DNA from 3 places in the Arthrobacter sp. 1088 genome. Region 2 is predicted to be linked to each of the others. Evidence: riboswitches for the same ligand, from Rfam matches in the RefSeq annotation. Region 2 holds a riboswitch; each other region holds the start of a gene.
The links. A riboswitch is a leader RNA that binds a small molecule or an ion and turns the genes downstream of it on or off. The one in region 2 is predicted to bind glycine.

Region 1: linked by a shared signal. The riboswitch ahead of cycA (D-serine/D-alanine/glycine transporter) and the one ahead of gcvP (aminomethyl-transferring glycine dehydrogenase) in region 2 are both predicted to bind glycine.
Region 3: linked by a shared signal. The riboswitch ahead of gcvP (aminomethyl-transferring glycine dehydrogenase) and the one ahead of gcvP (aminomethyl-transferring glycine dehydrogenase) in region 2 are both predicted to bind glycine.

What each region holds. Positions count from the first base shown of each region.
Region 1 is NZ_JAVDSM010000014.1:30,842-33,041, forward strand. Features, by position in the region: gene J2Y41_RS19470 (FAD/NAD(P)-binding protein) at 1-1,086, shown strand, start outside; glycine riboswitch at 1,161-1,259, shown strand; gene cycA (D-serine/D-alanine/glycine transporter) at 1,393-2,200, shown strand, end outside.
Region 2 is NZ_JAVDSM010000003.1:63,648-65,847, reverse strand. Features, by position in the region: gene gcvP (aminomethyl-transferring glycine dehydrogenase) at 1-1,208, opposite strand, end outside; glycine riboswitch at 1,395-1,492, opposite strand; gene J2Y41_RS05285 (TetR/AcrR family transcriptional regulator) at 1,586-2,125, opposite strand; gene J2Y41_RS05280 (MFS transporter) at 2,199-2,200, shown strand, end outside.
Region 3 is NZ_JAVDSM010000005.1:243,175-245,374, reverse strand. Features, by position in the region: gene J2Y41_RS09850 (PucR family transcriptional regulator) at 1-695, shown strand, start outside; glycine riboswitch at 770-868, shown strand; gene gcvP (aminomethyl-transferring glycine dehydrogenase) at 1,017-2,200, shown strand, end outside.

The DNA of each region.
Region 1 (2,200 bases), on a different contig from region 2:
CGGGCCAAGGCCGGTTTGGCGGGGTATTACCCCAGCAGCATCACCATGCGTTACTTGACCGAGGCAGCAGTGGACCGGTTCAGGGCAGCCGGTATCCAGCCCGGATTCGACCACGATCTTTGGCCGCTCCTGCACCGGGACGCCTTGTGGGCCTATTACTCCACCCTGGCAAGGTCGCAGCCTGCCGCCATCCGCGATGCGGCGCAGTTCCTCGCGGACCTTGAGGACGCGTTGCAACCCCACGCGCACACCACCGCCAACTGGGAAAGCGACGTCGCCGCCTTGGTGGACAAGCACGTGCTTGCCTCCCGCCGACTGAATGTCCGCGGACTCGCTGCGCCCTTGGCTGGCCGGACGTTCGCGTCCCGCCGGGAACTGGATCTGGCGATAACGGCCTACCTGGACGACGACGCACGACGCTCCGCACTGGGCGAAGCGGATCCCGTGAAAATGGCAATCGGCGCACTGCATACCGGCAGGGCGATCCTGAAGTCCGTCGTGGCAGACGGTGGTATCACGGACGAATCGTGGGTCGCTGAACTGAGGGGATGGTTCGAATCGTTCGTTGAAGGCCTTGCCAGCGGGGCCCCGGCACTGCGTTCGGAGCAGTTGGCTGCTTTGGCGCGTGCCGGCGTCGTTGGTTTCGTTGGACCCGACCCGAAGTTCAGTGTGGACAGAAGCGCCAAGGTTTTCCGGGCAGTCTCTCCATGGGTCCACGACGGGCCAGCGGAGGCACCCACGTTGATTGAAGCGATGTCGCCGGCCAACAGGGTGGGCATCAATATTTCTCCACTCCTGGAACAACTCATGGCTGACGGCCTTGTGCGAACCAAAATCATGATGAGTGCCGAGGGCACGCCGGTGCAGACAACCGGACTGGATGTGGAACCGCACCCGTACCGGCCTGTGGCGTCCAACGGCTCTGTGACCCGGGGGATGTATGTTTTGGGTCTGCAATTGTCGGCGACCCAGTGGGGAACGGCCATTGCTGCCGAGGCGCGTCCAGCGACCGGGAAGGCTTATGCCAGTGGCCAGCGAACCCTGCGGGATGCCGACGAAATCGCCCGTAGCATTCTGGCCAGCTAGCTGCCTTTGTTTGCGGTGTGTCCAATGCTTCGCTAGTGTGTGAGCTGCATCACCGGCAAAGTGGTGCGCGCTTTTGATCTGCGGCGGGAGAGTCCTGCCGGTACATCCCGTCAGGCGCCGTAGGAGCAAACCCTCCCCAGGAATCTCTCAGGCCCATGTACCGCCGCGGCGAGGCAACTCTGGAAAGCAGTCCGGGCATCCGGGCTCACCGAAGGTGCAAGCAGGCCATCCCTGCGGAAACTCTCAGGTCCACCTACAGAGTGGGGAGGAACCCGAATCATCGTGGCACCCAGTGCCGCCTGAACAATGGAGTTCCTCTTGACGATTCAGCGCCCACCCTCCTCCGTCCCGCATCCAGCAGGCTCACCACACCTCGAACCACACCTCGAACGGCAGCTCAGCAACCGGCACATCCAGCTGATCGCGATAGGCGGTGCAATTGGCACGGGCCTGTTCATGGGCTCGGGAAAGACCATTTCTGCCGCTGGTCCATCTGTCATTTTCGTGTACATGATCATCGGCTTCATGCTCTTCTTCGTCATGCGCGCCATGGGCGAGTTGCTCTTGAGCAACCTGAACTACAAATCCTTCAGCGACTTTGCAGCGGACCTGCTGGGTCCCTGGGCAGGGTTCTTCACCGGCTGGACCTACTGGTTCTGCTGGGTCGTTACCGGCATCGCCGACGTCATCGCGATCGCCGGGTACTCCAAGGAGCTCTGGCCGTCCCTTCCACTCTGGGTGCCCGGATTGATCACCATCGGAATCCTGCTGCTTCTGAACCTGGCTACGGTGAAAGCATTCGGCGAGACCGAATTCTGGTTCGCCCTCATCAAGATCGTCGCCATCGCGGCACTGATCATCGTCGGTTTGTTCATGATTTTCAGCGGCTTCCAGTCCGACGCCGGACCGGCCAGCTTCACCAACCTGTGGAGCCACGGTGGCTTCTTCCCCAACGAATTCATGGGCTTCGTCGCCGGTTTCCAGATCGCCGTCTTCGCTTTCGTCGGCATTGAACTGGTAGGCACCACGGCCGCCGAGGCCAAGGACCCGGAGAAGAACCTGCCCAAGGCCATCAACTCGATTCCGGTCCGCGTGCTGCTCTTCTATGTGGGTG
Region 2 (2,200 bases):
GCAGCTTTGCCGGGAACGCGGACGGTGATGGTGTCGAAGAAGGATGTGTGAAGGACCTCGACGCCGGCGGCCTTCAGTGACGCTGCAAGGGTGCGCGCGTGACCGTGGGCGGTTTCGGCGATTGCCTTCAGGCCTTCGGGGCCGTGGTAGACCGCGTACATGGAGGCGACGATGGCAAGCAGGGCCTGGGCAGTGCAGATGTTGGACGTGGCCTTCTCGCGTCGGATGTGCTGCTCACGGGTCTGCAGCGCCAAGCGGTAGGCGGGGACACCGGCGTCGTCCTTGGAAACGCCCACCAGACGGCCCGGCATGGAACGCTCGAGGCCCTTCTGGACGGCCATGTAGGCGGCGTGCGGGCCGCCGAAGAACAGCGGAACGCCCAGACGCTGGGCGGAGCCGACGGCGATATCGGCGCCCTGCTCGCCCGGAGGCGTGATGAGCGTCAGCGAGAGCAGGTCTGCAGCCACGGTGACGAGCGCGCCACGTTCCTTGGCGTCAGCGATGACGGCGGAGTGATCGAACACGCGGCCGGAAACGCCGGGCTGCTGCAGGACGACGCCGTTGATGGCGCCTTCCGGGAGGCCGAGCGAAAGGTCAGCGACCTCAACCTCGAAGCCGAGTGCCTCGGCACGGCCCTTCACGATGGCAATGGTCTGGGGAAGGCAGTCGGCGTCGAGGACGGTCTTCCCGTCCCTGGCGGCTGCGTTTTGTCCGGTGGACTTATTGGCCCGGCGCATCATGAGGACTGCCTCCGCCACTGCCGTTGCTTCGTCCAGCAGGGAGGCGTTGGCGATCGGCAGGCCCACGAGGTCCTGGACCATGGTCTGGAAGTTCAGCAGAGCTTCGAGGCGGCCCTGGGAGATTTCCGGCTGGTACGGCGTGTACGCGGTGTACCAGGCCGGGGACTCCAGGATGTTCCTGCGGATAACCGGCGGCGTGACGGTGTCGTAGTACCCCTGCCCGATCATCTGGACGGCGGTCTTGTTCTTGGACGCAAGCTTGCGCAGCTCGGCCAGCACCTCAACTTCGCTGAGCGCGTTTTCAAGGGTGAGGGCAACGTCCTGACGGATGTCATTGGGGACGGCAGTATCAACCAAGGAATCAACGGTGTCGTAGCCGACCGTCTTGAGCATGGTTTCAATGTCGGCCTGGCGGCGGGCGCCAATATGCCGGTCGACGAAGGTGGTGGAGGCTGAACTAACCGTCACGAAGGAACTCCATTACTTGGGCGGCGTTTAGGTACGCCACAGCGGCTCGGGTTCCTCCCCGCTCTGTATTGGACCTGAGAGTTTCCGCGTGTTGCTTGAACAACGATCGCTTGCACCGTCGGTGAGCACAGCACTTCTTCCGCGCCAAAAGGGCGCAGCAAAAGGCCTGCTACTTTCCAGAGTTGCCTCGCCGCGGCGGTGCGTGGGCCTGAGAGATTCCTGGGGAGGGTTTGCTCCTACGGCGCCCGCATCACTTGCTTGCGGGACTCTCCCGCCGCAGATCAAAGGCATATTCAATTTTTTGCGTGCCCCTGTGAAGACGCACCACAAGGCTCAATTGTCCTACGTCGGGGGCGTCGCCGCAAATGGATGGCCCGCTACTTGCGGAGCCGGTCCAGGATGCCAAGGAGGATCTCGACGTCGGCCTCCCGCCCGGCCTTGCCGCCTTCCTGGCCACCCTCGAACATGGCATTGAAATACAGGCCGTCGCCCATGTAACTGACGGCTTTGGCAACCTCCGGACCAACATCCTCGGCCAGGACGTCCAACCACTGCTGCTGGATTCCGGCAAACCTGCGGCGGGTCTCCTCATGCGCAACTTCGGCCAGTCTTGTGGCAGCGACCAAAGCCCGATCCATGGGGGTTCCCGCCCACAGGGAGGAGCGGATGAAGTAAACCGCAGAACCGTCCGGCGCAGCCTTCATTTGCTCGACGTCTTCCTGGGCCAACCGATCCAGGCGCTCAAGCAGGGCGCTGATCAGCGATTCCTTGCTGGGGAAGTGATAAAGCAGCCCACCCTTGGAGACGCCCGCCCGCTTGGCAACGGCATCGAGGGTGGCGGCCCGCTCCCCCACCTCGATGAGGAGGGCTTCGTAGGCATCCAGGACCGCATCCCGGGCAACTGGTTTTCGTGGCATGTGTACATCATTCCCTACGGGGTCGACGGCGCTTAATTTGAAACTGTACCGTCTGGACGGTACAGTAGCTGTCAT
Region 3 (2,200 bases), on a different contig from region 2:
TCCTGCTGCAGGCCATGGATGGGAGATTGGGGGCGGCCGAGATGGAGAGCCGGCTGGCCGGTTTTGATGTTCCGCCCCAGGATTTCCTGCTCGCCTCGCTCTACGCGGACGCCGGCAATAAAGCAGCGGACGACGGCGACAGGCTGGCTAACGTGCACATCGAACTGTGGCGGCACGGGGTTGCGTCGGCTTCCCTGAAGCGGAACAACCGGCTCCACGTCGTGGTCCCTGCTGATGTGCCGGACGACATCCTGGTTCATTGTGCCGGGGCGGATGCCGCGATCGGGATCAGCGCTCCGGCGGGTGTGGCGGGCATTCAGCGCGCGCTGCAGGAGTCACTGTGGGCGCTCGGATCGGCCCGGGCGAACAAGCTTGGCCTGGCCCGCTACGCGCAGGGACCATCATGGCTGGGGCTGACGGGTTTCGAGGAAGGAACTGCCCTGGTCCGGCGTCTCCTCGGCCCGATTTTCGATTACGAGCAGAGCCAGGAAGGCGATCTCATCGTCACGCTGAGGACCTATCTGGACTCGCAGCGTTCCTGGCAAAAAACCGCCGCTGCCCTGTTCGCGCACCGGCAAACCATCATCTATCGGATACGGAAAATCGGCGAATTGACGGGGCTGGACATGGGTGAAACCTCCACTGTTGCCCAGTTGTGGTTCGCGCTCCAGATCCACGAGGCAATGCACCGGTAGGTATCCCTTGCTTGCGCTTTTTCCAGATAACCCGCTATGGTGTGAACCGTGTCACTGACGTGACGCAATGCTTTTGATCTGTGGCGGGAGAGTCCTGCCGGTACATCCAGTCAGGCGCCGTAGGAGCAAATCCTCCCCAGGAATCTCTCAGGCCCACGTACCGCCACGGCGAGGCAACTCTGGAAAGCAGTCCAGGTAACTGGGCTCACCGACGGTGCAAGCAGGCAACCATTCCTGCGGAATCTCTCAGGTCCAATACAGAGCGGGGAGGAACCCACATCATCGTGGCGCACATAGGGCGCCTGAATCATGGAGTTCCTCTTGACTGTTCAATCAACCCCCACCGCTTTCGCGGACCGGCACATCGGCGCCCGCCGTCAGGCCGACGTTGACACCATGCTCAAGGCAATCGGCTACGACTCCGTAGACGGCCTGGTAGATGTTGCGGTCCCCGATTCCATCCGGCAAGCCACGCCGCTGACGCTCCAGGCCGCCCTTAGCGAGACCCAGGTCCTCGCCGAGCTCCGCAAGCTTGCGTCCAAGAACAAGACCGCCATCCAGCTGATCGGCCAGGGCTACTACGACACCGTTACGCCGCCGGTTATCCGACGCAACATCCTGGAAGCTCCGGCCTGGTACACGGCGTACACGCCTTACCAGCCCGAGATTTCGCAGGGCCGTCTTGAAGCTCTCCTGAACTTCCAGACCATGGTCCAGGACCTCACCGGACTTCCCGTGGCCAACGCTTCGCTGCTGGATGAAGCCACCGCTGTGGCCGAGGCTTCGCTGCTGATGCGTCGTGCCAACAAGTCCAAGACCGCGAAGGACGGCAAGACTGTCCTGGACGCCGACCTCCTCCCGCAGACCATCGCCATCGTGAAGGGCCGCGCCGAGGCGCTCGGCTTCGAGGTGGAGATTGCCGACCTCTCCGCAGGGCTTCCCGACGGCGATATCAACGGCATCGTCCTGCAGCAGCCCGGTGTTTCGGGCCGCGTTTTCGACCACTCCGGCGTCATCGCTGACGCCAAGGAGCGCGGGGCGCTGGTCACTGTCGCTGCCGACCTTTTGGCGCTCACCCTCATCACGCCCCCGGGCGAGCAGGGCGCCGATATCGCCGTCGGAACTGCGCAGCGCTTTGGTGTTCCGCTGTTCTTCGGCGGCCCCCACGCTGCGTACATGGCAGTCCGCGAAGGCATGGAGCGCACGCTCCCGGGCCGCATCGTCGGCGTCTCCAAGGACAACGCCGGAGTCCCGGCTTACCGTCTGGCCCTTCAGACCCGCGAGCAGCACATCCGCCGCGAAAAGGCGACGTCCAACATCTGCACCGCGCAGGCACTACTCGCGATCGTGGCTTCGATGTACGCGGTCTACCACGGTCCGGAAGGCCTGAAGGCGATCGCCGAAACCGTGCACGGCCACGCCCGCACGCTGGCCACTGCCCTCAAGACCGCCGGCCGTGAACTCGTGTCTGAATCCTTCTTCGACACCCTCACTGTCCGCGTACC